Regions from separate parts of the Chryseobacterium cucumeris genome, predicted to be linked through region 2. Evidence: riboswitches for the same ligand, from Rfam matches in the RefSeq annotation. Region 2 holds a riboswitch; each other region holds the start of a gene.
What was found. A riboswitch is a leader RNA that binds a small molecule or an ion and turns the genes downstream of it on or off. The one in region 2 is predicted to bind S-adenosylmethionine.
Positions count from the first base shown of each region.

Region 1: it holds a riboswitch for S-adenosylmethionine, as region 2 does, so the genes downstream of both, JNG87_RS03135 (SusC/RagA family TonB-linked outer membrane protein) here and JNG87_RS17435 (TonB-dependent receptor plug domain-containing protein) in region 2, are expected to answer to the same signal.
Region 3: it holds a riboswitch for S-adenosylmethionine, as region 2 does, so the genes downstream of both, JNG87_RS20670 (alpha/beta fold hydrolase) here and JNG87_RS17435 (TonB-dependent receptor plug domain-containing protein) in region 2, are expected to answer to the same signal.

Region 1 covers NZ_CP068760.1:696,590-707,637, forward strand. The annotation lists gene JNG87_RS03130 (RagB/SusD family nutrient uptake outer membrane protein) at 1-1,400, opposite strand, end outside; gene JNG87_RS03135 (SusC/RagA family TonB-linked outer membrane protein) at 1,419-4,352, opposite strand; SAM riboswitch class I at 4,436-4,534, opposite strand; gene JNG87_RS03140 (type II 3-dehydroquinate dehydratase) at 4,779-5,186, shown strand; gene JNG87_RS03145 (hypothetical protein) at 5,251-5,688, shown strand; gene pckA (phosphoenolpyruvate carboxykinase (ATP)) at 5,739-7,355, opposite strand; gene JNG87_RS03155 (GYDIA family GHMP kinase) at 7,483-8,388, opposite strand; gene fabD (ACP S-malonyltransferase) at 8,399-9,274, opposite strand; gene JNG87_RS03165 (LysM peptidoglycan-binding domain-containing protein) at 9,345-11,048, opposite strand, start outside.
Region 2 covers NZ_CP068760.1:3,898,652-3,909,699, reverse strand. The annotation lists gene JNG87_RS17440 (outer membrane beta-barrel protein) at 1-803, opposite strand, end outside; SAM-I-IV-variant riboswitch at 921-1,018, shown strand; gene JNG87_RS17435 (TonB-dependent receptor plug domain-containing protein) at 1,315-4,056, shown strand; gene JNG87_RS17430 (DUF5694 domain-containing protein) at 4,115-4,954, opposite strand; gene JNG87_RS17425 (TonB-dependent receptor domain-containing protein) at 4,986-7,109, opposite strand; gene JNG87_RS17420 (sensor histidine kinase) at 7,299-8,318, shown strand; gene JNG87_RS17415 (LytR/AlgR family response regulator transcription factor) at 8,311-8,988, shown strand; gene JNG87_RS17410 (aconitate hydratase) at 9,137-11,048, opposite strand, start outside.
Region 3 covers NZ_CP068760.1:4,613,808-4,624,855, reverse strand. The annotation lists gene JNG87_RS20705 (DUF4129 domain-containing protein) at 1-548, shown strand, start outside; gene JNG87_RS20700 (hypothetical protein) at 560-1,717, shown strand; gene JNG87_RS20695 (AAA family ATPase) at 1,831-2,862, shown strand; gene JNG87_RS20690 (four helix bundle protein) at 2,942-3,292, shown strand; gene JNG87_RS20685 (DUF58 domain-containing protein) at 3,378-4,700, shown strand; gene JNG87_RS20680 (OsmC family protein) at 4,728-5,147, shown strand; gene JNG87_RS20675 (MGH1-like glycoside hydrolase domain-containing protein) at 5,225-7,840, opposite strand; SAM riboswitch class I at 8,029-8,136, shown strand; gene JNG87_RS20670 (alpha/beta fold hydrolase) at 8,197-9,135, shown strand; gene JNG87_RS20665 (ACT domain-containing protein) at 9,141-10,679, shown strand; gene JNG87_RS20660 (O-succinylhomoserine sulfhydrylase) at 10,804-11,048, shown strand, end outside.

The DNA.
Region 1 (11,048 bases), 1.6 Mb from region 2:
AGAACGGAATGTCCTTTACCGTCTACTGTTTTCACGGTTCCGTCCGGTGTAGTGATCTGAACTTTTATCGGTTTGCCGTCAGCATCTACAAACGGTTTTCTTACTACTGTACCCTGCGTTCTGATGATATCTGAAAGGGAGAATCCTTCGCCGAATAATTCTTTTCTTCTTTCAATCAGAACGGCATCTACTACTGCATTCTGTGACAATGATCCAGAATAAATATTAGCATTTCTGGCAGATTTCAACTGGTTCAAGACTGCTACCGCTTGAGGAACATTTCCGTTTCTGGCTTCCGCCTCAGCTTCGATCAGGTACATTTCAGCAGCTCTCATGTACACAATATCTGCAATAAGGGTTGGCTTAAACTTAAATTTGGCATACCTCAGCAATCCTTCTCTACCTTTCTGTCCGTCCCATGAAAATAACTGGTATCTGATGTCATTGGTATCAAAAAGATCTTTAAAATAAGGATCCGCCATAAAGCTGTAATAATAACTTCCTGAGGAAGATACATCCAGATAATGGAAGGCATAACTTTCATCAGACTGTTCCTGGGTCTGTGCATGTCCCCAGATCCATTCTGCATTGTTGATATCATTGAATCCATCCTTATATTTTTCCGGAGCCATAAGAGAAAATCCTTCCCTTGCGATTTTTGCTGATGCTGAAGCTTTGCTCCATTCTCCTGTATTCAGGTAAGTTCTTGCTAAAAGTCCGTTCACCACAGAACGGTTGATCTTATCCTTATTATTTCTTGTATAATTTTTCAATAGGTTATCGGCGTCGGTAAGATCACTTTTAATCAATGTATAGATTTCTTCAAGGCTTGCTCTCTTCTTCCCTACTGTGCTTGTTGTGGAAGGTTCTGTATAAATCGGGGCTGTCAATGCTGATTTGTCTTTAAGATAGCTGAACTGATAAAAGCTTGCCAGATTCAGGTAACAGAAAGCACGTAAGGCTTTTGCCTGGCCTTTCACCTGATCCTTTTTCTCCTGGCTGCCTTCTGTGCCATCAATTCTTGTAATCACATTATTCATATTATTGATAGTGGAATACAACATAGTCCAGATAAACAGCGGGCGGCTTGCTGTACTGTTAACCATTTCTGTAAAGGCATAGGTAGAAGCGAAACCATACTTATTGGTCAATACTGCCACATCACTTCCCATAGCATCACTGGCTCTCAACACAGTGGAATACCCGATATTGGCATAGGTTGTTCCGTCATTATTAAACTTTGCCCAGGTACCGTTCACTACCGTCTCAGCACTTTCGGCTGTTTTGAAAACTTCTACACTGCTGGCCTGATCAGTAGGAGCTGTATCCAGCTCGCTTTCGCAGCTTGCCAACGACAAAAATCCGATAAGAGCAAATGATATATATTTTAATTGTTTCATTGTTTCAATTTTAAAAGGTTAAAGAGTTGCCTGAAGACCAAAAGTGATCGTTCTCATGGCAGGATATCTGTAATACGTGGTTCCGTCCAAAGCCTGCTCAGGATCCATTCCTTTATGTTTATAGAATGTGAGAAAGTTTTCTGCCTGGATATAAATTCTGAATTTTTTCAATCCTATTTTCTCAAAATAATCTTCAGGAAGTGTATATCCCAAGCTTACATTTTTAAGTCTAGCATAAGTACCTGAATACAGGAATCTTGAAGACGTTGATGTCCAGTTATTTGTTGTTGTGCTCAATGCGGGAACATCTGTATATGGATTATCCGGTGTCCATCTGTTCAGAATTTCAGAACTCCACGCACGTCCTCCGGCACTTCCGTTATGCATAATGGAAGTATAATCGGTATCCAGAATTTTCCCTCCGATTTTGAAGGTCAATAATCCTGAAAAATCAAAATTCTTATAGGTGATACTTGTGCTGATTCCACCTGTCAGTTTAGGCAATGCAGAACCTTGCAATAGTTTTGTCGCTTTTGAATATTCTGAAGTTGTTCCTTCCACTGAGTTTCCGCTGGCATCAGTAGAAACTGTTTTCCACAATGGCTTTCCATTGCTTGGATCTACTCCAACCCATTCAGGAATAAAGAAATCGTACACAGAACCTCCAACCGTTAACAGCTTGGTTCCTACTACAAGAGAACCGCCAGGTAATTTTGTGACTTTATTGTTTAAAGTACTTAAGTTCACATCTACATTCCACTGGAAATTATCATTCTTAACCGGTGTTGTAAATAATGAAAATTCAAATCCTGTATTCTGAATGGTTCCGATATTGGCAGGATAATCACTGATTCCCAGCGATGGTGCCACCGGCATATTAAACAGAAGATCCTGGCTTTTTCTTTTGAAATATTCGATATTCCCTTTAACCCGGTTATTCAGAATCGCGAATTCCAATCCCACATTTAAGTTAAGGTTGGTTTCCCATTTTACATTATTGGTAGACGTTTTCTCCAATGTTGTTCCAGGTTCTCCGCCAAGGCTGATAAATCTGTACAGCTCCTGATAAGCATAATAAAGCGGCTGCCCGTTAGGTCTAAGTAATTTATCATTTCCCTGTCCTCCATAGCTGGCACGCAATGTCAACTGATTGAAAACATTCAGGCTTTTAATAAATTCCTCATTCGAAATTTTCCATGAACCTCCCACTGACCAGAATCTGCCCCATCTGTTATCTTTCGCAAATCTTGAAGAACTGTCTGCTCTTCCCGATGCAGATAAGAAGTAAGTATTATTGTAGTCATACTCTACTTTTCCAAGGAAACTCAATAAGCTTAATTTATTACTGTTTCCACTGAAACTTCCCAGCAGAGAAGCAGCATCCGGCTCATAGTAATAAGGCAGTGAAAACTGACTTCTCGTTCCTGAAATCGTCTGATAATCGTATTTATAGAATTCATGTCCTGCTAATGCATTAACATGATGCTTTCCAAACTTTTTATCATACGTCAGAATATTGCTGGTTGTATAGGAAAGTGTTCTGGTATTGGTCTTCGTCACCGAACCTCCGATTTCCGCACCTTGACCAAGTAATGGATTTGAATAATAATGTCCGTTATAATTCACCAGATCAACAGAGAAGCTTGTCTTGAATTTTAACTCCGGCAAGAAGGTGAATTCCATGAATCCTTTTCCTGAAAAGTTATCTTCTTTATTTTCGTTTTTGTCCAATGGCAGGGTTGCAGCCGCATTTTGGTTCTGAAGTGCATTCGTAGGCCTGTATTTTCCAAAATCATAGATCGGATTTCCGTCGGCATCCAAAACGTAAGTGCCGTCTGCATTTCTTTCATAATAAGGATAGAATGAAGGAATGAACCTTGCCGCATTGATGATATTACTCGCTTTTGAATCCGAAGAAGTAGGCGCCTGCTGAATACTGTTCGTATAGCTTAAGTTGACTCCAACATTCAGCCATTTTTTAACTTCGGAATTAATTTTCAGCCTGGTATTATATCTTTTAAAACCAGATTCAATGGCCATACCTTTGTCGTCCAGATAACCAAGGGAAAAGAAGTAATTACTTTTCTCACTTCCTCCGCTGATATCAAGATCCACCTGGTTTCTTGATGCCACTCTCTGTAAAATATCTCTCCAGTCGTCATTCCAGAGTGGTGATGCCCCTGACAATAATTTTCCATCTGTTCCCACCGGTTTTGGATAAGCAGTTCCATATGGGTTAATTCCAAGATTAGAAACAAGATTATCTGTTGCCATCTGAGCAGCCTGCTGAGAAGAAACTTTACCGGACTGATATCCGTTTCTTAATGCTTCCCAGTATAATTGAAAGTACTGATCTGTGTTTACCTGTTCGTAATCTTTGACAGCTCTTCCGGAGAATCCCTGGCTGATATTAAAATTAACTCTGGCTTCTCCTTTTTTCCCTGATTTTGTAGTGATGATAATAATCCCGTTGGCTCCTCTTGAACCATACAAGGCACTTGCTGTAGCGTCTTTCAAAACACTGATGGATTCAATATCACTTGGGCTGATAGAGTTAATATTTCCGTCAAAAGGAATTCCGTCTACTACGTATAAAGGATCACTGGAAGCACTGATGGAACCGATTCCTCTGATTCTGATAGTAGAAACCGCACCCGGCTGCCCTGAGGCACTGGTGGTCTGAATCCCTGCAACCTGCCCTTCCAATGCTTTGGTAATATTGGTTACAGGTCTGTTATTGATTTTATCACTGGAAATGGTGGCTACAGAACCGGTATAGCTGTTTCTTTTTGCTTTTCCGTAAGCTACCACTACGACTTCATCAAGCTCCTTTTCATGAAGACTATCTTTTTTCAGTCTGGAATTCTGTGCACTTACACTGGTGACTCCCAGAAAAAAAGCCGCAACCGGAGGTATCCAGGCTTTAGAATTAAATAAATTTTTACTAATCATAATCAATTTTATTTATCATATATTAAAATTTAACCCTTTGCAGAAAAGTCAGCAAAGGGCATCGATAAATACGATAAACCAAATGCTTATTTTTCCTTAAAAGGCTGAACGTAACACCTTGCCCTAAGGGTAGGTTGTTAAGACTTCACAGGGTCAGTTCCCTCCATCTTTCTTTATAAGCCGATCGAAATATGGTTGCAAAGCTAAAAACTTTTAGTCTACAAAACAAGTAGACTTATTATTTTTTCATGATAAATTTTTAATAATTAACATAAAATTTTAATAAAAGCCATAACAATAAGGAGTTGCAAGCTTTATCATTTATTTAAATATGACAAATATCATTGTTAAAAACTCAATTGAAACAAATCTACATCACATTGAAATTTTTGGCCATTAATTAAAAAAAGTTTTTAATTTTATGGTATGAGAGTTTTAATCATCAACGGGCCTAATCTCAATCTTTTAGGCACAAGAGAACCGGAAATCTATGGAAATGTTTCTATGGAAAGTTATTTGGAAAATTTGAAATCCGAGTTTCAGGCTCATGATATAAAATATTACCAGTCTAATATTGAAGGCGAGCTTATTAACAGGCTTCAGGAGGATGACTTCGATGCAGTAGTGATCAATCCCGGGGCTTATACTCACTATTCATATGCGATTGCAGACTGTTTAAAAAATATCAGAAAACCTAAAGTAGAAGTTCATATCAGCAATATCTATAAAAGAGAGGAATTCAGACAGAAATCTGTAACAGCAGCTAATACGGATGCAGTCTTATCAGGCTTTGGAATGGATGGGTATCGGTTGGCCTTATTAAGTTTAAAATAACTTATACTTTTTTATTTAACAACGGATTTCACAGATTTTCAAAGATGATTATGAAAAATAATTTATGAAGATAAAGGATAAGATTTACTGTAAAAGTATTGGCATATATTCCGGGCAATTAACAAAAAGAAAATCTTATATCGTTGAAGAAATAAATGCTGAAAATATAAGAATCTGGAATGATGAAGGTAAGCTCAGATGGTATTCTAAGTTTTATTTCTGCTTGGAGAAAGAACCGGAAATTATTTCCATTCATATTGATGATGAAATAGTAGAGGATACTGAATCTGCTATAGAAGTCACCATTGAATTTTCTGACAAAACAAAATATTGGATGACCTTCACTACTCCAAAGTATTTAGATAAAATATTGGACGGAAAGTCTTACTTTTCTTCAAAGCATTTTATGATTATAAAATATCTGACTGAAGAATCAATCAAATCAACAGTCCTGAAACTGGATGAACAGAATGAATTGATTGAAAGTTGTAAAAAATACTAATAAGAAAGCCTCATCAGTGATGAGGCTTTTTATATGTTAATAGATAACTATTAGATAGTCTGTTCCTGCAATTGAGGTCCTGAAGCTACTAATTTTTTACCTTCTTCAGTATCACAGTACTGCTCAAAGTTCTTGATATATCTTGAAGCAAGATCTTTTGCTTTTTCTTCCCATTCTGAAGCGTTCTCATAAGTATCTCTAGGATCTAGAATACCTGTAGAAACGTTTGGCAATTCAGTAGGAATTTCAAGGTTCATGATCGGAACCTGAGTTTTAGGAGCATTGTCAATAGAACCGTCAATGATGGCATCAATGATTGCTCTGGTATCTTTCAGAGAAATTCTCTTTCCGGTACCATTCCAACCTGTGTTCACCAGATAAGCTTTAGCTCCGTGCTCCTTCATTTTACCGATTAATGTTTTAGAATACATTGTTGGGTGCAATGTAAGGAACGCTTCACCAAATGCAGGAGAGAAAGATGGCTGAGGTTCAGTAATTCCCCTTTCAGTTCCTGCTAATTTTGATGTATAACCGCAAAGGAAGTGGTATTGAGCCTGATCTTCATTCAGGATAGAAACCGGAGGAAGTACTCCGAATGCATCTGCTGAAAGATAAACGATCTTTTTGGCATGACCTGCTTTGGAAGGCAATACAATTTTGTTGATATGATAAATCGGATAAGAAACTCTTGTGTTCTCAGTGATAGATCCGTCTGTATAATCCGCTACTCCATTGTTAACAACAACGTTTTCAAGAAGTGCATCTCTCTTGATGGCAGCAAAGATATCCGGTTCTTTTTCTGCAGATAAGTCGATAACTTTAGCGTAGCATCCGCCTTCATAGTTGAATACTCCGTTATTATCCCATCCGTGCTCATCGTCACCGATAAGGTATCTTTTAGGATCTGCTGATAAAGTTGTTTTACCAGTTCCTGAAAGACCAAAGAATAAAGCTACATCACCTTTTTCTCCTACGTTTGCAGAACAGTGCATTGAAGCCATCCCTTTTAATGGAAGATAGTAGTTCATCATAGCGAACATCCCTTTCTTCATCTCACCTCCATACCATGTACCTCCGATGATCTGTAGTTTTTCAGTAAGGTTGAACATGATGAAGTTCTCAGAATTTAATCCCTGAGCTTCCCAGTTCGGGTTGGTAGTTTTTGATCCGTTGATTACTGTGAAATCCGGCTCGCCAAAGTTTTCAAGCTCATAGTGAGAAGGACGAATGAACATATTAGTAACAAAATGTGCCTGCCATGCTACTTCAACGATAAATCTTACTTTAAGTCTCGTATCCGCATTCGTTCCGCAGAATGTATCTACTACATAAATCTTTTTAGATCCGGCAAGCTGGTTCAGCACTAGTTCTTTACAAGACCCGAAAATTTCTGCTGTTGTAGGTAAGTTTACTTTACCATCCCAGAAAATTGTATCTCTTGTAATATCATCCTGAACAATATATCTGTCTTTAGGTGAACGACCTGTGAAAATTCCTGTTTTTACTGATACTGCGCCTGATTCTGTAAGCTCAGCTTTCTCAAACCCCTGATTTTCAGGAGAAACTTCAGCCTGATATAATTCTTCATAAGAAGGATTATACACTACTTCATAGTTTCCTTTAATCCCTAATTTCTCTAAATCCTGGATGATTTTAGTGTTTTTCATTTTACTTATATTTTCTATTTCTTTATTGCTTTCAACAAAAATAATATTAATTATTTGTTAAAGGTGGTTTAAATATACTGATATAAGTCAGAATGGCAAATAAAAAAACAGGATTGTAATGTATTGATTATAAACCAATTATATTTTCCCATTCAAAAACAGTTGTAAAACCTTTCTCCCAAAAATAGTTCTTATAGTCCCCAAATTTGGCACTCATCACAAAATCTCCACCCCATGCGCCTAAACTTTTGACAAATGAAGGGCAATCTGAGAAAAATTTTTCTTTAACTGTGAGTATTTCAAGAAAATCGGCAATTTTTCGCTCATGAATCACCATTAGTTCAGAAAAATTTTCCAATTCATCGCATAACATAATTTTCTTTGTGATATCCGAAAATTCACCAACCAGTTCCGGAGACTTCTTTTTTGATTTGTAAAAATTGATTCCTTCTCTGCTATCCTGCTTCTGATTTAAATGAATAAAAATCAGTTCATTTTTAAAGGACGGATTAAAATCTACTTTCTCATATTTTATCTCAGGTTTACTTTGGAAAAGCACTGCGGACTTTTCTTTTGCAACTGCAATGTCATATCCACTGCCTCCCAAACTGATGGTGTTAAGATGAAAAGGATCTATTTCAGCCCATTCCGCCAGGTTATTCATCAGGGTGGAACTGCTCCCAAGCCCATAATCCGCAGGAAACTGAAGATTTGTTTTTAAATAATAAGTAAGGTCTGTTTTGAATTTACTGTCAGAAAGCAGCTGAACATTTTGTAATGTTTTGGTAATAAACTCAGCGCTTGACGGAATATTGGTTTCTAAGATCTGCCAGTTTTTATAATCAATGACAGCTTTTAACCATAATGTATTCTGATGATAGGCTTCCCAAAGAATAAGAGATTTTCCATCTTCTTTTTCTTCAAAGAAAAACTCTTGTCCCAGCCTGGTAGGTACCGCTAAGACAAGAGCTCCATCGATTGCGAAATATTCTGAAGTAAGCATAAGCTTGCCCGGTGAAAAGATCGCGCTCATATTTTTTTATTTAGATTGCAGAAGTAGCTTCTACCGATCCGTCAATTTTTTTGATCAATCCCTGAAGGGTTTTTCCTGGTCCTACTTCCACAAAGTTAGAGGCGCCATCTTTAATCATATTCTGAACAGACTGTGTCCATTTTACTGGACCGGTAAGCTGAGCGATCAGGTTTTGTTTGATCTCATCAGGATTGGTTACCGCTGTTGTCGTGATATTCTGGTATACAGGAATAGTTGCTTTTCTGAATTTTGTCTTTTCGATAGCTGCTGCCAGTCTCTCCTGTGCAGGCTGCATCAATGGTGAGTGGAAAGCTCCGTTTACCGGTAACAGCAATGCTCTTTTAGCGCCTGCTTCTTTCAGCTTTATACACGCTTCTTCTACTGCAGGAGTTTCCCCTGAAATAACCAATTGTCCCGGACAGTTATAGTTGGCAGGAACAACAACCCCGCTAATTTGTGCACAGATTTCTTCAACCTTGGCATCATCCAATCCTAAGATTGCAGCCATAGAACTTGGATTGGCGTCACAAGCTTCCTGCATCGCTTTCGCTCTTTCAGAAACTAATTTCAAACCGTCATCAAAGGATAAAACTCCGTTGGCAACCAAAGCTGAGAACTCTCCCAAAGAGTGTCCTGCTACCATTTCAGCACCAAGACCATTTACGGCTTTTAATGCTGCTACTGAATGTATAAATATTGAAGGCTGGGTAACCTCTGTTTTCTTAAGATCCGCATCCGTACCGTTAAACATAATGGAAAGAATGTCGAAACCTAAAATTTCATTGGCAGATTCCATCAGATCTTTAATATCTTTTCTAGAATCATACAATTCTTTTCCCATTCCTACGAACTGAGAACCCTGCCCTGGAAATACAAGTGCTTTCATGTATTGAATTAAATATTATGCAAATATAACTATAATGTTAACAATATTCGTTTTAAGTGCTATAAATCATTTATGGTACTAACCTGATTACTCTGTAACCTGTATTTACATAAGCACCGTTAGCTTTAGATTTTACAAACTCAAATTTGGTCGCAAGCTGAGTCTGAACTTTATTCATTTGTTTAAAGATCTCTCCTTTTTTATTCTCTCTGGTTAACATGTCATTTACCACATCAAAACCTACAATAGCATATTTTGGTGGAGTTTTGCAGTATTTGCTTTTATAAGCAGCCAGAATTTCTTTCTCAAAGCTTCCGTCTGTATTGATCTTTCTATCCATCAGATATACAAGACTTGCCTGGCTCAGCTCATCCACTTTCTTCTCGAAAACAGGAGAATAGAACATACTGAAGGCTTTTATTCCCTGAACTTCTTTAGACATTGCAATTATTCTGTTGGCAAAAGCATCTCCTGCAGTATTATCATCATTTGCTAAAATAGCAATAACCGGTGCAGACTGTCCTGTCATCATATTCTGATCCGGTTGAATATCTGCCGACGAATTAACAATAATGATATTAGGATTTTTCACCGCTTTTTCAAGTCCGGCTTTAATATAGTTGGCATCTTCTTTTTTAGCATCTGCCACTATATATATTTTCTGATCTGAATACACTGCTTTTACTTCTTCTACAATCTTATCAGCATAGGTCTGATTGTTGGTTTCTACAATAATAAGGTTACTGTAGTTATAGAGTTCCGGAGAGTTGGCAAATGGTGCTACAATCGGGATTTTCTGATTTTTGGTAAAATCAAGAACATCTATTACATTGGATTTGAAGAAAGGTCCGATAATAAGATCTGTATTATCAGGGTTGATCTGCGTCAAAGAGTTTTTGAACGAAGCTTCATTCCCTGAATCCACGATTTTAATATCTAATTTTTGTCCTCCTCTTGCATTTCTTTCAATAGCAAGTTTAGCTCCTGTCAAAAAGTCAAGTGCCATTCCTCTGTACTGGGTTTCATTGGTGCTGTACCCGAAAGGAAGCATCAGGATAACGCTTAAAGCATCACCATTCTTCTTTATGTATGCAGCATCCTGCTTTTTGATTTTTAAAACCATTCCGGTTTTCAGACCATGTGAAAGATCCGGGTTAAGAGCAATAAGCTCATCAATAGAAACACCGAATTTATTAACAATAGAGAACACTGTATCTCCCTGCTGAACTGTGTAGGTAACATAATCATCACCTGCAGCAACAGTGGAGGCAGCGGTTGATTTTTCGTTGCCTGAATCCATTTTTGCTTTTGGATTTGAAGTTTCAGCAACAGTATCAGTATTATTGTTATTGGATCTTTTTATTGTTATGGTATCACCAGGTTTCAGTCCTTTTTCTTCCAATCCCGGATTTAAAGCATAAAGATCCTGCTGGCTGATGCCAAACTGTTTTGTAATTCTGTAATAATTATCTTTCGCCTGAATCACATAAGATTCTCCTTCTGCAGCAGCAGTGGTAGCAGATGTAGATGTAGCAGCAGTTGCTGTTACTTTTTCTACAGGAGTTTCAGCATGTTTTTCTGCTGTTACAGCCTGTTGCTCGCCACCATATTTTTTTATACTGGCAAGAGGTAATGTGATTTCGTCTCCGATTTTCATGTGAGAATCCAGTTCAGGATTCAGTTTTCTTAAATCAGTTTCGGAAATTCTGTATTGTTTTGTAATACCATAGATGGTTTGCTTTGGCAGTAAAACAATTTTACCCAGAGAAGAAGC
Region 2 (11,048 bases):
GCTTCTTGTAAATCTTTCGGGTTTCTCTTGAATGGTAAATCTCCATGCCCGTCACTTAAAGTATAGTTGTCATTATTGTTGTGATAAATATCGTAGTTCAATAATAACCTGTCCTGCCCTAAATCAAAAGTCAATCCGGATTTTGCAAAATATCCGCGTGCGTATCTATCGGTATGGCTTGTTAGAAGCTCATCCTGCTGGCCATTCAGCATACTTTCACGGTAATTCTGCCCAACATTCAGCTGCCATCCGAAATATTTATTTCTGGCATTTAAATTAACGGAGTTGGTCGTTCTGCTTCTATACTTGTCGTAATTTGTAAAAGAATAATTCCCTGAATACGTAGCGGTTAAATATTTATTTGCATTTTTGTTGGTGATGATATTCATGATGGCACCTCCGGAAGTTGCCGGAAACTCAGCACCTGGCTGCGTGATCACTTCAATTCTTTCTACGGAATTGGCCGGCATCCCTTCAAGGAAGGAGTTCAATTCATTGGAAGTGATGTTCAGAGGTCTTCCGTTAAGATATACTTCCAGCATTTTTCCCTGATACATCATCCCTGCAATATCGGTAGATACAAGCCCCGGAAGTTTCTTTATTCCTTCCAGAACGTTTCCGTTATTCAGCTGAGGCTGCTCAGAAAAATCAAAAATAGTACGGTCTGCTTTTTGTTCAACGGCTTTTTTAGTTTTGGTGATGACTACGCCTTCAATTTGCTTTTCCTGTGGTTTATTATTTTTTTCTTGTGAAAAAACAAAAACAGAGCTTAGCAAGGATAAAGCGAAAATTGTTTTTTTCATAATGTTTTACTGTTATCCGGTTAGACGCTGAAAAAGATAATTTGTTACGCTAAAATGTTGAAAATCGAAAATTTAGGCTAAATTTTTTTTATTTCGGAAATAATTATATCTTTGCCAGGTAATTATCAAGAATCTCTAGATGGGATAGCAACCTGCAAAAACAAGCAAGGTGCTGCAATCGATAAGCCGGATCTTCTGGAAAAAATGTTTATCATTCTATCATTACTCCCATCTTGAATTTTTGTTTTAAAGTTAAAATCAAATGTTTAAAGACAAGGGAAATCACATTCCATCAGTAATTTTTTATTCTTCAGATCATGAAGTGAGCCTTCATTACTCTGATATGTTCTCATGCCATTTCTACATGCGCATGTGTTGTTGCTTCTAGCCTTTTCTATTTCTAAAAAATAATACAAACATTTCGAATTCTATGGTAACCTTACAATTTAGGGCTACAGGATTTGTATTGCTTAAAAAACAAATTTCATCAACAAAAAAGTACACAACAAACATGCATAATTTCAAAAAAAGAATTTTTATTCCTTTCGTGCTTATTTCTTCATTTTATTACGCACAGACGGACACTTTACAATCGAAGAAAATAGAAGATGTGGTTATCCTTGGATCAAGGGGTTCCGGAAGATCTTTGACCGATACTCCTGTTCCGGTGGACATCATTAATATATCTAAAATTTTAAAACAGAGCCCGACGAATAATATCAGCCAGGCTTTAAACTATATCGTACCCTCATTTTCATCCACATCACATACTGTAAATGACGGAACTGATTTTGTGGATCCGGCACTGTTGAGAGGATTAGGACCGGATCAGGTTTTGGTATTACTCAACGGAAAAAGAAGGTATCAGTCTTCACTGATTAATGTTACCCTTACGCCGGGAAGAGGTTCTGTGGGAACCGACCTTAATGCTATTCCTGCTTTTGCATTGGAAAAAATAGAAGTTTTAAGGGATGGAGCTGCTGCCCAGTATGGATCTGATGCCATTGCGGGGGTGCTAAACCTCGGACTGAAAAAAAGGCTGGGATTTTCCGGACAGGTATTCTTAGGGGGATATGCTTCACCTGTTGCCAATAATTTCTCCGGAGGGGTAGACGGACAGACTGTTTCTGTAGACCTTAATTATGGCACTAAAGTAGGGAAATCCGGATTTTTTAATATTACCGGTTCCGCCCAATACCGTGATCCTTATTCCAGAGCAGGAGTGAGGGAAGGAGATATTTTCAACGCCTATAATGCCATTAATTACCGGGCATTACAGGATGGAGTGAATATTGACGGCTTGTATAAAAACATTACCAATACTTCCAATACTCAGCAAATCATCAATACCATTAAACAGTATGCAACTAAGGTTGGATATTTTGCACCTGATTTTCAATCTCAGATTTCCGGGGCAAACAGCATTTCTGAGCTTCAAAAAATATTGGGTAAAGATTTTACCTCTGAGGAGCTTAATTACAGAGGATTGGAGAGAAAAGATTTCAGTTTGAGAGCAGGGCAGTCTAAACTGCAGTCCGGACAGCTCTTCTTCAACTCTGAAATTCCTGTGAATGACGAATGGAAGGTTTATTCATTTGGAGGCTACAGCTACCGTCTTGGAAATGCAGGAGGATTTTACAGGCTTCCGAACAATGAAAGGAATATTAATGCAGTTACTCCCAACGGATATCTGCCTCAGATTGAAGCCACTGTAAATGATTATTCCCTTGCTGCCGGAATTAAAGGAAAATGGGATGGCTGGAATGTGGATTTCAGTAATACATTCGGGAAAAATGTTTTCGGTTTTGGTGTTGTCAATACTTTTAATGCATCACTTACAGATAGTTCTCCAAGAACCTTTGATGCCGGAGGATCTGAATTCTCACAAAATACCGTCAACCTTGATTTCTCTAAGAAATATGATGTTCTGAAAGGGTTGAACATTGCGTTTGGTGGTGAATACCGGCATGAAAATTATAAAGTAAATGCAGGAAAGGAAAACTCTTATGCTTCCTACGATATCTATGGCCGGGTAGTAACAGCCAAAACCCCTGAAAATGAAAAAGTAACCGATTTTTTTGAAAGTGTAAGACCCGCAGGAGCTCAGGTCTTTCCGGGATTCAGTCCTGAAAATGCAGTTTCCGGAAACAGAAACAGTATTGCAGCTTATGCTGATGCAGAACTGGAAATTACCGATAGATGGTTATTGGAAGGAGCTGTACGGTATGAGAATTATTCAGATTTCGGATCTACATTCAATTATAAGGTGGCAACCAATGTAAAACTGGCTTCCAATCTCAACTGGAGAGGAGCTGTTTCTACTGGGTTCAGAGCGCCTTCATTAGCACAAATCTATTACAGTTCTACTTCTACGCTGATTCAGCAGGGGAAGACAACGCAGGTAGGTACTTTCAGAAATAATTCTGAGGCTGCACAGGCATTGGGTATTCCAAAATTAAAACAGGAAACCTCACAATCCTACAGTACAGGAATTACCTGGAAGATTCCGGCATTAAGCCTTACTTTCACAGCGGATGCTTATTTAATAAAGATTAAAGACAGAGTCGTACTGACCGATCTCTTCTATCGCCCTGATGGTAATTTTACTCCTGGCTCGGATCAGGCCGTTCTACAGGATGCTTTTGATCTTGCAAGAGCCAGCGCTGCCAACTTTTTTGCCAATGCAGTAGATTCTCAGACAAAAGGCCTTGATATCACCATTTCCCAGAACTCAAAAATCTCATCCGGAATTTCCCTGGAGAATAATCTGGGAATCAATTTTAATCAGACTAAAAGAATCGGGGATATCCACGCGTCTCCTAAATTGGTAAGTCAGATCAATAATTATTTCTCAGAACCGAACAGAATCTATTTTGAAGAAGCTGTACCCCGTGTAAAAGCTACATTAGGCAATACGGTAAGAGCTTCCGGATTTACTTTCGTACTGCGTAATTCTTTCTTTGGTAAAGTGACCGATGCAGATGTTGTGGATGCTAACTTTGATGGTGTAACAGGAAGTACAGAGCATTTCGTCCTTAACCGCCGCGTGATAACAGACCTATCAGTAGGCTATAATTTTAATAAAAATATTTCAGCAACCGTAGGAAGTAATAATATCTTTAATATATTGCCTTCTAAAAGCCCCGCAATAAGTTCATTAACAGCAGATAACCAGTTTGTCTATTCCAGACAGGTTTCCCAGTATGGTATAGGCGGAAGGTTCTTGTTTGCAAGAATTGAATTCAGCTTCTAATATAAAGACTGAAGTTTTGATTAAAAAAAAGACAGAGACTGAATCTCTGTCTTTTTATTTATTTCAGTGAAGAAAATTCAATGAATTCATATTCTGCGGAAGAGGTAAAAAGTTGTCTAAGTACTGCTGCATGTCCATTTCCTGCAATGACAAGAATTCTGTCTTCTCCGTTGTGAGGAATGTTTTGAATATTGCGGAACATTCTCAGGTTTCTGCTGTACCAGTAAAGAGCGAGCATATCGGCGCCGTCATATTCTCTTAGTGTAAAGTCACCGCTAAGATAAGCCCCGTATCCGTACTGATGGCTTTCTTTGGAATTCATATAAGTAAAAGTGTCCAGAAGAGATTTAAAATTTTTAGGCTCAGAACTCTTGTAGAAGGCAATAAACTGTTGGGAGATCGGGTCATCACTTCTGAAATCATAATCCTTGCTGAGGTTTTTAAAAAATGCAGAATCAGTTTTCCCAAAATGTTTTTCAAGGTCATCCAGAATAGATTCTGCGTCAATGCTGAATAATTCAGTTATTTTGAGTTCACTGGCTATTCTCATAGCAAGCTGATAACGCTCATCTCTTTTGTCACGGTGTTTGCCTTCGCTGTATTCCTTCAGCTTTTGATTGGCGTTCCAGCCCGGCCAGGCCTCAATTGCAATCTTTGTCGGCTTAAATCTTTTGATATATTCTACCAGTTCTGTAACCTCTTTTGCTGTTTCAGGAGAAAGTACATCTACCTGATCTTCCTTATTGGTTTTATGGGCATCCAGATTTGGATAATCAAAATGAAAGGAGCCTACCACCAAAACTTTCGTCTTTGGATTTTTAAAATAATCTGAAGGCTTTTTTTGAGCGAATACTGATGTAGAAAGGCATACAAGAAAAATATAAATAAAGGTTTTCATGAGTTTATTTTTTTAAATTACTGTTACATTATTATTGTGCACGGTTTTTCTCTTCGAAATTCACCGCTCTGTTATTGGATTTGATTTTCTGGTTCCCCAAATTATAGGTAACGCTGAGTGTCATTCTTCGGGCATCCCAATAGTTGTTGAATGACTGTGTATTATCTGTAAAATACATATCTCCCTTATATCCGGACTGCTTAAAAATATCACTCACCGAAAGATTTACCTGAAGTGCTTTTTCCACAAAGCTCACCTTTATTCCGGCATCAAGGCTTGCTCTGTTCCTTACAGCGGTATATCCGTCACGGGAAGGAAGATGATGCCAGTAGTTGACAAATAGCATGAACGTTTTAGCCTTATTGAGCTGGAATGTATTATTGAGGGAGTAATAAAACGACTGTCCGTTTTTAGGAACCAGATTGAACCTTGTAATCTGAGTCTCATTATAACTGAACGAAGTCGAAATATTGCTTTCCCAGATTTTAAAGAAAGTATCTGTGTAATTCAGATTGATACCATAATTATCCTGATTATAGTAATTCTCAAACGTACTGATGAGGTTAATTCCGGTCAGGAATGTGATCTGGTCAAAGTTATTTGTTGTTCTCTGGTAGTAAAGATTAGCCGAAAACTTACTTTTAAACATATAGTTAAGTTCTATATTATGATTAAAAGAGGGCTGCAGGCTTGGGTTCCCTGAATAATACGTGTTCGGATTGGAATACCATCGGAACGGATCCAAAGCCCGGAAATAGGGGCGGTTGATTCTTCGGGAATAATTGATACTGAACTGATTATCCTGATTGGCTTTATAAGAAAGATAGGCCGTAGGGAAGAATTTACCGTAATTATTCTCAGATTTTGCCTGTGTAGAAGGAGAGAAACCGCTGGATTGTGAATATTCATAACGGATTCCTGCTTTCACAGACCATTTTTCGCCAAGATCTTTACTGACGCTGATATAAGCGGCATAATTTTTTTCATTATAATCAAAAAGATTGCTTTTTGCAGGGTCTATGGTGTAATTTCCATTGATAGAATTAAAATATCCGATGTCAGAATTATTGGAAAACTGACTGTATTTTGCTCCGGTTTCCAACTGTATTTTTTTGAAATTTAAAGATAAATCTGCCTGCCCCGAATAGATCTTATAATCTACTGAAGAAAGATTTTTTACGATCTGTGTTGAGTTGTTAGCGACATTTCTTGTGGTAAAATTTACCTCTGTATCGGGCAGATTTCCATAATAATTAGCACCTATGCTGAGCTTATGTTCCCCAAATTTCTGATCAAAATATAAATTAAGCATCTGTGAAGTAAATGAAGAACGGTGCTTTGAATCTGTGTCTGTTTGCAAAGTAGGAGTGGTCCCGGTAAAGTAATGTTGTTTTGAATTGATATCCATATTGGAATGTCCTTTCGAAATATCATATACCAGTCCGATATTGGAATTTTTGGAAAGAGAATAATCAATATTAACATTCAGTCCCAATCCGTCATTCATATCCCGTCTTTCATCCCTGCTTACAGAAGAGCTTTGCCCGGTAATTTTATAATTTTCCACTGATCTTTTATCTCCGTCATATCCCTGAAGCTTGATAGATGCTTTCACTTTTTCATTCTGATAGTTCACTCCTGCCACGGTGCTGAATGCTGCATAGGTCTTTTGGGTATAATTCGTGGTCAGGTAGCCGCTCCATCCAGGATTCTGATTCTTTTTAAGAACAATATTGATTATCCCGCTGTTTCCCTGAGCTTCGTATTTGGCAGGAGGAGTGGTGATTACTTCAACTTTCAATATGTTTTCCGAACGAAGGTTTCGAAGATAGTTAATCAGCTCAGATCCGGAAAGATTCAGCATCCGGTCATTAACCATCACAGCAACGCCATTTTTTCCGGCAATGGAAAGCAGTCCTTTATTTTCATCTACCTGCAGTAAAGGTGTACCAGCCAAAACTTCAGTGCCTGAACTTCCCTGTGAAAGCATAGAGTTCTGAACATTGTAAACAAGACGGTCCACTTTACGTTCCACCATAACTTTTTTACCGTTCACCGTAACTGCTTCTATTTTGTTGACATTGGCGGTGTCTTTGGTTTGTGCTGCTGAAAAAGAACAAATCAGGGTGGCTATAAATACAATGTGTTTTTCCATATTATAAAAGACAGATTGAATGATATTTATATTACATTTCTCTGACAAAAGTACCGGAAGAGGTTCTATGAGAAAACAGCATTTAGATGAAGAAGACAATTATTCATGTCAAAAAAGTTTCGTCGGAAAAAAACAGGTTTTTGTCGAAAACAATTAATGAATTATGCCTTTAGAGATTTATATTTGATTATGAATAAAAAGCAAATTATCTGGCTTCAAATTATTTACTGGAGCTTCAATTTCATAGGAACTGTCATCACTCCTAATTTTTTTGTTCCGGAAACTAACCGTCGGGAAGTACACATTCTGAGGGTTACTTTTTTTATGGTGAAAATTGTGACATTTTATATATCGTATTTCTTTATTTTCCCAAAAGTTTTTAAACTTGAGAAACTGTATTCGGCAGTTTTTGTTTTTATGCTGACCCTGTTATGTTTTGCCAGTATGAGATACGCTTTGGAAGAAATGATTCTGCCTTCTACTCTTGGCTTCCGGAATTATGATGAAGAAACCGGACTTCTCTACTATTTTTTCGATAATATTTACAACAGCTCTCTGACTACTTTCATTGCCGGTATTCTATGGATACTGGAGAAGTATGGAGTGGCTGAAAATGATAAAAAGCAGCTTCTGATCGAAAAGAAACAGGCTGAACTTCAGGCTCTGAAAACCCAGATCAATCCTCATTTTATTTTTAATTCTTTAAATAATATCTACTCGCTTGTCTATCAGAAATCGGATAAGGCGCTTCCGGCTATTGAAGAACTGGGGCAGCTGCTGAGGTACAGCACGAAAGACCTTGAAAAAGATTCCATTTCGCTTGATAAAGAAATCGGATATATTGATAGTCTTATTGCGCTGGAGAAACTCAGGATCAGAAATCCGGAACTGCTGATCATAGAGAAAAATATTCAGCATCCTCACCTTAAAATTTCTCCGATGCTACTGGTTCCTTTCGTGGAAAATGCCTTCAAACATGGGGATTTTCGTGATAAAGGTTTTGAAATGAAAATCTCAGATCATCATAAAGTTCTGCATTTTTATCTTTTAAATTTTAAAACACAGAAAATGAAAGATACTGTTTCAGGAATAGGAATTCAGAATGTGAAAAAAAGACTGGAAATTCTGTATCCCAAACACCAGCTTGAGATCAAAGATTCGGAAACGGAATTTATTGTAGATTTAAAAATTGATTTAAGGGATGAATAAGTTAAAATGTATTATCGTGGATGATGAGCCGCTGGCCATCTCACTTCTTGAACATTATGTGGAAAAAATTCCTTTTCTTGAACTGGTTTTTTCTACAGAAAATCCGATTCACGCCCTTGAATACCTTAAGAAAAATGATTCAGATCTTATCTTTCTGGATATTCAGATGCCAGAGCTTACGGGAATCAATTTTATGAAAATTGTAGGAACCCATCAGAAATATATTTTAACAACAGCCTATTCGGAATATGCATTGGAAGGCTATGAGCATAATGTCGTGGATTACCTTCTGAAACCTGTTTCTTTTGAAAGATTTCAAAAAAGTGTTTTAAAGGCTCAGGAGCGTTTTTCTTTTCCACAGGAAGAAAATACTCATTTCTTTGTAAAGTCTTCAGGGCAGAGGCATCGCGTAAGTTTCAATGAAATCCTGTATATTGAAAGCATCAAAGATTATGTTAATATCCGTACAGAAAATGATGAATATATCGTTCTGGATACGCTTAAATCTATGGAAAGCCAGCTTCCTGAAAAATTTGTAAGAATTCATAAATCTTTCATTGTCAATCTGGATAAAGTGAAAAGTATCGGGGCTAAAAAAGTGATTCTTCCTGATGATGAGATTCCTATCGGAGAAAGCTATAGAGCAGGTCTTCTTGATAGAATTTCATAATAATCATATGAGAGCTACAGGTTTCTAAAACCTGTAAGGTTTGGAATAATGTACCACAAAGTTCAGCAAAAGAAATTTTAAGACATTTAAAATAAAAAAGACGGCTTCAACTGAAGCCGTCTTATATTAATTAATCTAACAATTAATCTTATTTTTCCTGTTGTTTGATCAGGTTCAGCGCAGAACCAGCTTTAAACCAATCAATTTGCTGATCGTTGTAAGTATGGTTCGCCATGATGATATCTTTAGTTCCGTCAGTATGAATGAACTCTAAAGTAAGTTGTTTTCCCGGAGCGAACTGATCAAGATCTAAGAAATTAACAACATCATCTTCCAAGATCTTATCATAGTCTGCTTCATTAGCGAAAGTGATTCCAAGCATTCCTTGTTTTTTAAGGTTGGTTTCATGAATTCTCGCGAATGATTTTACCAATACAGCTTTCACTCCTAAATGTCTTGGCTCCATGGCAGCATGCTCTCTTGAAGAACCTTCACCATAATTCTGGTCTCCTACAACGATTGTTGGAATACCAGCCGCTTTATAAGCTCTTTGTACAGCCGGAACTTCACCGTATTCACCGGTTAATTCACTTTTAACTTTATTGGTCTCCATGTTGTAAGCATTCACTGCTCCAATCAACATGTTGTTTGAAATATTATCCAGGTGACCTCTGTATTTCAGCCATGGTCCAGCCATAGAAATGTGGTCGGTAGTACATTTTCCGAAAGCTTTGATCAATACTCTTGCTCCTGTAATGTTTTTACCGTCCCATGCCGGAAATTCTTCCAATAACTGAAGTCTGTCTGAAGTTGGGCTTACATTCACAACAACTTTAGAACCGTCCTCTGATGGAGCCTGGTATCCGTTGTCGTCTACAGCAAATCCTTTTGAAGGAAGTTCGAAACCTTTAGGCTCGTTAAGTTTTACCTGTTCACCTGCTTCGTTAGTTAATGTATCCGTAATCGGGTTGAAATCCAATCTTCCTGAGATCGCTACAGCAGCTACCATTTCAGGAGAAGCTACAAATGCATGGGTATTTGGGTTACCGTCAGCTCTTTTCGCAAAGTTTCTGTTGAAAGAGTGGATAATAGAGTTTTTCTCTCCTTTTTCCGCACCTTCTCTGTCCCATTGTCCGATACATGGTCCACAGGCATTGGTAAAAATTCTTGCGTTTTCAAATTTTCTGAAAGAATCCAGGAATCCGTCTCTTTCTGCTGTGAATTTTACCTGTTCAGAACCTGGATTGATTCCCAGGATAGCTTTAGGTTTAACGCCTTTTGATACTGCATCTTCTACAATGGAAGCCGCTCTTGATAAATCTTCATAAGAAGAGTTGGTACAAGAACCGATAAGCGCCCATTCCACTTCTAATGGCCATCCGTTAGCTTCAGCTTTAGCTCTGAATTCAGCAACAGGAGTCGCTAAGTCCGGAGTGAAAGGTCCGTTTAAGTGAGGAGTCAGTTCAGAAAGGTTGATTTCTATTAATTGATCGAAATATTGTTCAGGGTTAGCATATACTTCAGCATCACCTGTTAAGTGCTCTGCAATTTTATCAGCGGCATCTACTACGTCCTGTCTTCCTGTAGCGGAAAGATATCTTCTCATAGAATCATCATATCCGAAAGTAGACGTGGTAGCCCCGATTTCAGCACCCATGTTACAGATCGTTCCTTTACCCGTTGCGGAAAGAGATTCTGCACCTTCACCGAAATATTCCACGATACATCCTGTACCTCCCTTTACGGTAAGAATTCCGGCAACTTTTAAGATCACGTCTTTTGCAGAAGTCCATCCATTCATTTTACCGGTTAATTTTACTCCGATAAGTTTAGGCATTTTAAGTTCCCAGGCCATTCCTGCCATTACGTCTACCGCATCAGCACCTCCTACACCAATGGCAACCATTCCCAGTCCGCCGGCGTTTACCGTATGCGAGTCGGTACCAATCATCATTCCTCCGGGAAATGCATAGTTTTCCAGGACAACCTGGTGAATAATACCTGCTCCCGGTTTCCAGAATCCGATTCCGTATTTATCACATACAGAGCTTAAGAAGTTG
Region 3 (11,048 bases), 720 kb from region 2:
CAAAGCCGAGAGAATCTTTCTTTCAAAAACTGATGCGGAAGATCAATCAGATCATACAGGGGATCTTTGGAGATACAGCACTCACTAAGTCGGCAGAACTTACTACTGTTCTTATCAGACTGTTTGCCATTATTCTTGTAGGATTTCTGCTTTATTTCATCATCAGATATATCATGGGAAAAGATGGGAATTTTATTTTTGGTAAAAAGAATAAAAAGCTGGATCTTAATGTGCAGGAACTTCATGAGAATATCCATGAAATTAATTTTCCTGAAAGTATCGCGAAATTTGAACACGCAGGAGATTATCGTTCCGCAGTTCGGTATCAATTCCTGTTTGTTCTTAAAAAACTGAGTGACAAAAAACTGATCAACTGGAATCCGGAAAAAACCAATAAGGACTATGCCTCAGAGTTAAAAGCTCATCATCTGAAGGGTGACTTCTCCAATCTGTCTTATATTTTTGATTATGTATGGTATGGTGAATTCAGAATTGAAGAAGAGAGCTATCAGAAATTTAAAAATCAGTATCAGGCATTTAAACCATAACTATAGTAACCATGAACAAAACTTTCAAAACATATGCTGTAATTTTCGTCATTGTGATGATTATTTTGGCGTTGCTTGAAGTTAACAAAAAAGAAACGACAGACTGGCGGAAGAATTTTGATATCAATGAGAAGTCTCCGTTTGGACTGTTTGTTTTTAATAATGAAGCGAAATATCTTTTTAAAAATAATCTTAAGAAGATTGAACAGGTTCCTTATGAATATTACAGCCAGCACAAAAAGGGAGCTCACAATATTGTAGTCATTGAAAATAACCTTGACGGTGAGTCATGGAAAAAAATTCTGTCTCAGATATCTGAAGGTTCGGATGCATTTCTGATGGTAACCCGCATGCCTAAAGAAATTTCTGATAGTATCGGATATTACGATTCTGAGATCTCTTTTGAAGAAGAAAATGTCCTGAAACTTACCGATAAAAAATTTCAGAATGATTTTATTAAGCTGGATAAATTTCCGTCGGGCAGAGGATTCTCATTCATAAAACCGGGAGTGGAAGTACTGGGGAAAACCGTTGAGAAGAAGAATACAGATCAGGCCAATTTTATTAAAGTAAAGTTTGGTAAAGGATATATCTATGCTCATACAGAACCTCTTTTCCTTACGAATTATTATCTTCTAAAACCCGGAAATGTAAAATATGCTCAGGACGTATTTTCATATCTTCAGGATAGGGAAACCCTTTGGTTTGTCTCAAACAAAAGCTATGAATCACGCTTTTTCATGAGATTTATATTGTCAAATCCGGCTTTAAAATATGCATGGTGGGTATTTTTAGGAGGGCTTATTCTTTTTATCTTCTTTAATGCAAAAAGGAAACAGAGGATAGTCCCAGTAACAGAACCATTGAGAAATACTTCCCTGGATTTTGTGAAAAGCATTGGAAATCTGTATCTTCAGGAAGGCGATTTCCATGATATGATGGCCAAGAAAGCTCAATATTTCCTGAACAAGGTAAGAATGGATCTGTTGATAGATACCCAGCATCTAGATGAAGAATTTGCAAAAAAATTACATCTGAAAACTGGTAAACCCGTAGAAATGATTGGCGAAGCAATAGCGCTTATCAAAAAAGCCCAGGATCCTTACGCCAGTGTAATGAAAGAAGACCTTACAAGGATCAATAAGCTCCTTGATGAAATACTTAAATAATATAACAATAGAATAACCTAACCATATAACAGTTTTTCAATGCTAAAATGTCTGTTCGTTAGAATAAATGTAATTGTAGATAGTCATTGTTAAACTAGCAAATTAAAATTATTATGGAAAACTTTGATAACCCGAATATAGAAAACCAAAACGCTATCAATCTTAATAAACAGGAAGAGCAGTTTCAGTCGAGAATTGATATGATTGAACTTCGTGCGAGTTTAGAGAAAGTAAAATCTGAGATCGGAAAAGTAATTGTAGGGCAGGAAAAAATGATTGAACATCTTTTGGCTGCATTACTTTCAAACGGACACGTACTTATTGAAGGCGTTCCGGGAGTAGCGAAAACAATCACGGCAAAATTATTAGCCAAAACCATTGACGTAGGGTTTAGCAGAATTCAGTTTACTCCGGACCTGATGCCTTCCGATATTTTGGGGACTTCCGTATTTAATGTGAAAAATTCAGAATTTGAATTCAAAAAAGGACCTATCTTCTCCAACTTCATCCTGATTGATGAGATCAACAGATCGCCGGCAAAAACGCAGTCTGCATTATTTGAAGTTATGGAAGAAAGGCAGATCACGATGGACGGTACACGATATACCCTTGAGGAACCTTTCCTGGTGATCGCTACACAAAACCCTATTGAACATGAAGGAACGTACAGGCTTCCGGAAGCGCAGCTGGACCGTTTTTTATTCAAAATCAATGTAGGATATCCTGATCTTGAGCAGGAAATTGCGATCATTAAAAATCAGCACGAAAGCAAAAAAGAAGATAAAACAGAAGGAATCAACCGCGTGATCACAGCTGAACAATTGAAAAACTACCAGCATCTGGTAAAAGAAATTATTGTGGAAAGCCAGCTGATGGAATATATTGCTAAAATTATTATCAATACCAGAGAAAACCAATTCTTATATCTGGGAGCTTCACCACGAGCTTCATTGGCACTTCTTACGGCATCAAAGTCATTTGCCGCTTTAAGAGGTAGAGACTTTGTGACTCCTGAAGATATTAAAGAAGCAAGCTACGCCGTATTAAGACACAGAGTCATCGTATCTCCGGAAAGAGAAATGGAAGGTCTTACCGCAGATGAAATTATCCGTCAGATTTTAGAAGGAATAGAAATACCGAGATAGAACAATAGGTAGTAGATGGTAGGTAGCCGGTAGCAGTTGATTGTGAGTGAATGTTTAAATATTTACAAAATTATTATGTATGGCAAATTTTAAAGAACTTTTAGTCTGGCAGAGATCTATTGATTTTGTTACTGAAATCTACAGAACTACAGAAGCTTTTCCTAAGGATGAGATTTATGGCTTGACATCACAAATCAGAAGGGCTGCTGTTTCTATACCCTCCAATATTGCAGAGGGAAACTCCAGGAGAAGCAAACCTGATTACTCGCAATTTTTAAAAATATCAAGAGGCAGTTGTGCGGAAGTAGAAACACAATTAATTATTTCAAAAAATCTCAAATTTTTAAATGAAAATGAGCATTTAAAATTAAATGAAAAGATTATAGAAATATCCAAAATGTTGAACGGACTCATTAACTCATTACAATAATACAACTGTAAGACCTATGGTGCGTTCACATAATCCTCAAAACCTGTAACCTGCAACCTATAATCTGCAACCTGCCACCTAACCAATGAAAAACTTATACATCAATACACGTTTCTTTTTTACACTCATCGGAGTGGGGATTCTGTATGTCCTTGCATTTTTCTTTCCGGTGCTGATGTGGGTAGCCCATATCGCACTCCTGATTTGTTTTTTGGCAGCAATGGTAGATTTTCTGTTGCTTTTCAACCAAAAGAATGCATTGCAGGTTCAAAGAATTCTGCCGGAAAAACTGTCTAACGGAGATGAGAATTTTGTAAAAATTGACATCAAGAATAATTACAACTTTACCATAGCCACTAAAATTATTGATGAAATCCCGTTTCAGTTTCAGAAAAGAGATTTTCTGATCAAAAAACAGATCACTTCCGGAGCAAATACATTTTTTCAATACACATTAGAGCCTAAAGAAAGGGGAGAATATCATTTCGGAGGATTGAATGTGTACGCATCATCACCAATAGGACTGATTTCAAAAAGATTTATTTTCCAGAAAGATGCTATGCTTCCTGCCTATCCCTCTTTTATTCATCTAAGAAAATATGAACTGATGGCTATTCAGAGTGAATTTTTATTAGGCGGAATCAAGAAAGTCAGAAAGCTGGGACATACCATGGAATTTGAGCAGATCAAAGAATATGTACCAGGAGATGATATCAGAACGATCAACTGGAAAGCAACTTCGAAAACAAATCGTTTAATGGTTAATCAGTTTCAGGATGAGAAATCACAGCGTATTTTTATGCTGATTGATAAAGGACGAACCATGAAAATGCCTTTCAACGAATTAAGCTTGCTGGATTATTCCATCAATGCAACCATGGCGCTGTCTCATATTATTTTGAGAAAAGGAGACAGAGCGGGAATGATGACTTTTTCCAAGAAAGCTGAAAATAAAATTGCTGCCGATAATAAATCCGGACAGTTGAAGAAAATCTCTGAAGCTCTTTATAATATCAAAACAGATTTCTTCGAAAGTGATTTCAACCGTTTGTATCAGGATGTAAAATATTCCATCAACCAAAGAAGTTTAATTCTGCTTTTTACCAATTTTGAGACGTTAGACGGACTAAACCGGCAGCTGAAATATCTTAGGGGAATTGCTAAGAACCATTTGCTGGTAGTAGTATTCTTTAAAAATTCTGAACTGCAGACGCTGATCAACAAAAATCCTGAAAGTATGCAGGAAATTTATGACGAGATCATTGCTGAAAAATTTGAGTTTGAAAAGAAACTGATCATCCAGGAACTCCGTAAATACGGAATTTATACTGTTTATACACTTCCTGAAAATTTGAATATCGATGTTATCAATAAATATCTGGAGATAAAAGCGAGAGGAATTTTATAACTTTGTAGAAGCAATAAGCAATAAGCAATGAAAATTACACTTAACAGAATAAACGACGATTTTTTATTTGAATGTACCAATGCTCAGGGAAATTCTATTCTTTTGGATAATACTTCCCAGCCGGGAGCTAAAGGAGTTTCTCCAATGGAAAGTGTACTGATGGCTGTGGCAGGCTGCAGCGGAATTGATGTAGTTTCTATTTTAAAGAAGCAGCGTCAGGAGATCAGAAGCTTTCAGGCAGAGGTAGAAGGAGAAAGAGTACAGGTAGAAGATGCAAAACCATTTAAATCGATTAACGTAAAATTCCTTCTGGAAGGAGAAATTGATCCTAAAAAAGCATTAAAGGCTGCAGAACTTTCTTTTGAAAAATACTGCTCTGTATCAAAAACGTTAGAACCGAATGTAGAAATCGGATACGAAGTCTATGTGAACGGAGAAAAAATTTAATCTCTTATATAAAATAACAAAAGCCGGATGTTTCATCCGGCTTTTATTATTACTCATTACCAATTACTCATTGCTTATTAAAAGGTGAGTCTTGGCTTTATCAGTTTCGCTACAGTAGCAGTCCATCCTGTTTGATGGGAAGCACCCACACCACGGCCGTTATCACCATGGAAATATTCAAAGAACGTAATATAATCTCTGAAGTGTTCATCATAATTGAACTTGGGATTGCCTCCGTTGAACGCCCTTTGGCCATGTTCATCCTTTAAAAATATTGAGCAGAGTCTTTTGCTGATATTCTGGGCTACTTCATCCAGGTTTCTTTTATCACCGCTTCCCGTTGGGAATTCTACTTTCAGACTGTTTCCATAATAATAATGGAAGCGCTGCAGGCTTTCAACAATCAGGAAATTGATAGGAAACCAGATGGGGCCGCGCCAGTTGCTATTTCCGCCAAACATTCTGCTGTCACTTTCTGCAGGCGTATAGTATACCATATTTTCAGACCCATGTACAGAGAATACAAACGGATTTTCTTCGTATACCTTAGACATAGCACGTATTCCGTAAGAACTCAGGAACTCATTTTCATCAAGCATTCTGGTCAGAACTTTTGTCAGTCTGTTTTTACGAAGTATGCTCATAAGGTGTTTTCGTCCGTGTCCTTCCTCGTCCCAATGGGAAACGAGTTTGGTAAGCTCCGGTTTATTTTTTAAGATCCACTCCATTCGGGTCCTGAAATTCGGCATCTTTTCCAGTAAGCGATGGTCTACAATTTCAACAGCAAACATAGGAATCAAACCAACAATACTTCTTAACCTCAAAGAAACACTGTCTCCGTTTCCAAGCTGCAATACATCATAGAAAAATCCGTCTTCTTCATTCCAAAGCCCTTTTGTGCCTTCACCAAGATTTTCCATAGCCTCAGCGATATAAAGATAATGTTCAAAAAACTTGATGGCCATATCTTCATATACCTGATAATACTGGGCAAGCTCCATTGCAATACGCATCATATTCAATGCATACATGGCCATCCAGCTGGTTCCGTCTGCCTGTTCAAGATGCTGTCCGTCCTTTAGTTCCATATTCCGGTCAAAAGCTCCGATATTATCAAGACCAAGAAACCCTCCACCAAAGATATTTTTTCCGTTTTTATCCTTTCGGTTCACCCACCAGGTGAAATTAAGAAGCAGTTTCTGGAAAACTTTCTCTAAAAATAATAAATCCGGTTTTCCGTTATTTTTTTCATCAATTTTAAAAACACGGAAACAAGACCATGCGTGTACCGGCGGATTCACATCACTCATATTCCACTCATAGGCAGGAAGCTGTCCATTGGGATGCATGTACCATTCCTTAGTAAGAAGTAAAAGCTGTCCCTTGGCAAATTCCGCATCAATGATGGAAAAAGGAACACAATGAAACGCCAGATCCCATGTGGCATACCATGGATATTCCCATTTATCGGGCATAGAAATAATATCCTTATTATGGAGATGATTCCATTCCGTATTTCTTACATATTCATTGAAATTTCTTGGGGCTTCAAAGTTGGGATCACCTTTCAGCCATTTTCCGATATTATAATGATAGAACTGCTTATTCCAGAGAAGTCCTGCAAAAGCCTGTCTCTGTACATTTCTCTCATCTTCGTTAACGGTATCATTCTGAATTTCCTGATAAAACTCTTCAGCTTCAGCCTGCCGGGTATTGAAAATTTCATCAAAGTTTTCAAAAGGATTATCATTTTCCTCAGGACATAATCTGAAATCAAAAACCTTTGATTCTCCGGCTCCGATAAGCTCATCGATCAGGAAAGAAGCTTTTGTCCCTTTCTTTGCGGGATTAATCGTATTTGCCTGGTGGGTAATAAAATGATTGATGCCATCTTTGAAATATGTATTTTCACCTGCAGGAGCTCCGTAAAGCTTAGAAGTATTGGTTTCATTATCACAAAATACGCTTTGTGCATTGGTATTTCGGGAATAAAGTTTTTTAATGGAGATACTGTCGTGTCCAATATTGATACTTCCGTCATGAGAAGCATTAAGCTCTGCCTTATAGGTGTTGTATCCCCATTTCCAGTTGTTTCTGAACCATACAGTAGGCGCTACCAGAATAGGTGCTTCATGCTGACTTCGGTTACAGACCGTTACTCTGGCAAGAATATCATTGTGATCGGCCTTGCAATATTCAATGAAAATATCAAAATATTCATCATTATCGAAAATTCCGGTATCGAAAATTTCATATTCCGGTTCCTTTTTACTGCGTCTTCCGTTTTCTGCAACAAGTTCATCGTAAGGAAATTCATTGATGGGATATTTATAAACCATTTTCATATAACTATGAGTAGGTGTATTATCCAGATAATAAAAGATTTCTTTGATGTCTTCCCCATGATTACCCTGAGGATTGCTCAAACCAAAGAATCGTTCCTTTACCATTTTGTCTTTCTTGTTCCAGAACGAAAAAGCAAAACATAAAAGCTGCTTTACATCAGAAATTCCGGCAATACCTTCTTCACCCCAACGGTAGGCATAGCTTTCTGCATTATTATGGTTGGTAAAATTCCAGGCATTCCCGTTCGGGCTATAATCTTCGCGTACATTTCCCCACTGCCGGTTGCTTACATAAGGTCCCCAGTTTTTCCATTTGGTATCTTGTAATCTATCTTTTTCGGCGGTCATATCTCATCACTTTTCCATACGAAGTTAGTTTTTTTGAGAAGTAATTCCAATTTTTTTCATCTGAATAATTATTAATATACTCTTGGAATACTTGTATTTAAGGGCTTTTTTAAATATTAAAATAATTTTTTTTTGAAATTAAAAGAAAAGAACTACCTTTGCACCATTCGTTCATTCAAATATTGAAAATGTTATCAAGAAAGGTTGAGGGATTAGACCCTATGAAACCTTAGCAACCCTTTGCGCAAGTAAAGAAGGTGCTACGTTCTACCAAAATAATTTTGGACAGATAACTTACTGAAGTTCTTTTCAGCCATTTCCTGTGGCATTTTCAATTGTATTAAAATTTAATAGAATTGAAAACAGAACTAAACTATATTAATCTTACGTATCAAACTCATTCCCAAAAGGAATACCATATCTCATTAAGCTATCAGCTTTTTGGGAAAGATCTGTTTACAGCCCCTGTTGTCTTAATCAATCATGCTCTTACCGGAAATTCAAACGTATCCGGAGAAAAAGGCTGGTGGAAACAGCTGGTGGGAAAAAATCAGATTGTTGATACCGATCAATATACCGTTCTGTGCTTCAATATACCAGGAAACGGATACGACGATTTTTTAATTGAAGATTATGAAGACTTTACTCCTTCAGATATCGCTGCGATATTTCTGAAAGGACTTGAAGTTTTACAGATCAAAAATTTATATGCCATTATAGGAGGCTCTCTGGGAGGAGGTATTGCCTGGGAAATGCTTGCCCAGCAGCCGGATCTTGCTGAGATTTTTATTCCTATTGCCTGCGATTACAGAACACACGACTGGCTTCATGCACAGTGTCTGGTTCAGAAATTTTTATTAAATGATAAGGAAGAACCATTACAGAAAGCAAGAATTCATGCCATGTTGTGCTACAGAACACCGCAGTCGCTCAATGACAGATTTCAAAACCAATATAATCAGGACAAACAACGCCTGGAATCAGAAGACTGGCTGGTTTATCATGGTAATGCACTAAACGAAAGATTTAGTTTAAAAGCTTACAAATTGATGAATCATCTCTTGATGAATATAAATGCTGCTGATACAGCACTGGAGAACATACAGGCACGAATGCACATGATCTCCGTAGATACAGATTTATTTTTCCCGGCTTCTGAAATCCGAATGTGTTTTGAAAACTTAAAAGAGAAAAATAAAGATGTTTCTTATCACGAGATCCAATCTATACACGGGCATGATGCCTTCCTAATGGAATATCAACAATTAAATAATATCATTAAAAACATTTTATAGAAGTAATGAAAAATGCTAACGAAATAAAATTTTTGAAGAACAGATCAATCGTTAAATTTGAAGGAGAAGATTTCCTGGGAGAAATCGGGATTGACGGACGAATTTTTAAAGCGCTTACTTTGGCGCGTATCAGTGTAGGAGTAATCTCTCAGCAGGCCGTAGAAAACGGAATTTCTATCCTGGTTCATGAAAATGATGCAGAGAAGGCAGTGGCTTGTCTTATCGATGAATTTGAAGCAGAAAGAAAGTCAGGAAAAGTTTCCCAGATCTATAGTATCAATAATGTTTCTGTCATTGGTTTTGTAGCAGAAGATTTTAATAAAGTCTTTGCTGAGCTGGCAAGAAATAATGTTTTTCCATTGCTTTTGAACCAGGTAGCAGGAGAAAACAGAGTCAATATCGTAGTGACGTCTTCACAGGATGAAAAAACAAGAAACATCATAGAATCTGAAATTTTCAAAAAACCGAAAACCGTTCATCTGGCCATTATTGGCCATGGAAATGTAGGAAAAACCTTGATAGAACAGGTACTTGAATCTGCAGAAGAAATTAAAAAACGTAAAAAAATAGACCTTAAAGTAGTTGCGGTAGCCAATTCAAAGAAAATTGCCTTCAACAAAAAAGGATTTGATGCCCATTGGAATGATGAGGTTTTAACAGCAGAGCATCCGTCAAACGTGGAAGAACTGATTAATTTCTCTAATGAAAATCAACTGGAGAACCTGATTGTTGTGGATAACACTGCAAGCAAGGATTTTGTTAAAAACTATCACGCTTTGGCAGAAAACGGGTTTGATCTGGTTTCTTCCAACAAAATTTTCAATACCCTTCCGATTGAAGAATACAGAAAACTAAGATATACGTTGAATAAAAACAACAGACGGTATTTGTATGAAACCAATGTAGGAGCAGGATTACCGTTAATTGATACCATCAAGTTACTACACCTTTCAGGAGAAAATATCACAAGAATTAAAGGCGTATTCTCAGGAACACTGAGCTATGTTTTCAACAATTTTTCTTTAAGAGATGATAAATTTTCAACCATCATCAATGAAGCTTTGGAAAAAGGATACACCGAACCTGATCCAAGAGAAGACCTTTCAGGAAACGATGTAGCAAGAAAATTATTGATTCTGGCAAGAGAATTAGACTTAATCAATGAATTTGATGATATCAGCATTCAAAATCTGGTTCCTGAAAATTTACTTGAAGTTTCAAAATCAGAATTCCTTTCAAGACTAGAGGAGCTTGACGAAGAATACCAGAAAATAAAAGAAAACCAGGAACCTGGACATGTATTGAGATATGTAGGTGATCTGCACGGAGATTTACAGAAAGATAAAGGTGAACTGGATGTAAAACTGGTTTCTGTTCCTGCAACTTCAGCATTGGGACAACTGAAAGGTTCAGACTCCATCTTTGAAATCTACACAGAAAGCTATGGAGAAAATCCAATCGTGATTATGGGAGCCGGAGCTGGTGCAAAGGTAACCGCAAGAGGAGTATTCGGAGATATTTTAAGAGTAAGTGAAACAAAATAATATTTAATGTAACAATCTAATAATGTACCAGTTTACCAATAATTGGTGTCGTTATTCTGAGCAAAGCGAAGATTTTAATTGGTACATTGTTAGACTGCTATTTTGGTAAATTAATTAAAACTATATGGAAAATTTTGAAACATCAGCAATAAGAACCCAGACGGAAAGAACTCAGTTTGATGAGCATTCTACGCCGCTCTATCTTACCTCCAGCTTTATATTTCAGGATGCGGAGGATATGAGAGCAAGCTTTGCAGAAGAAAAACCAAAAAACTTATACAGCCGTTTCTCTAATCCAAACGTAACCGAGTTTACAGATAAGATCGCTAAAATGGAAGGTGCAGAAGCAGGATATGCCTTTGCAACAGG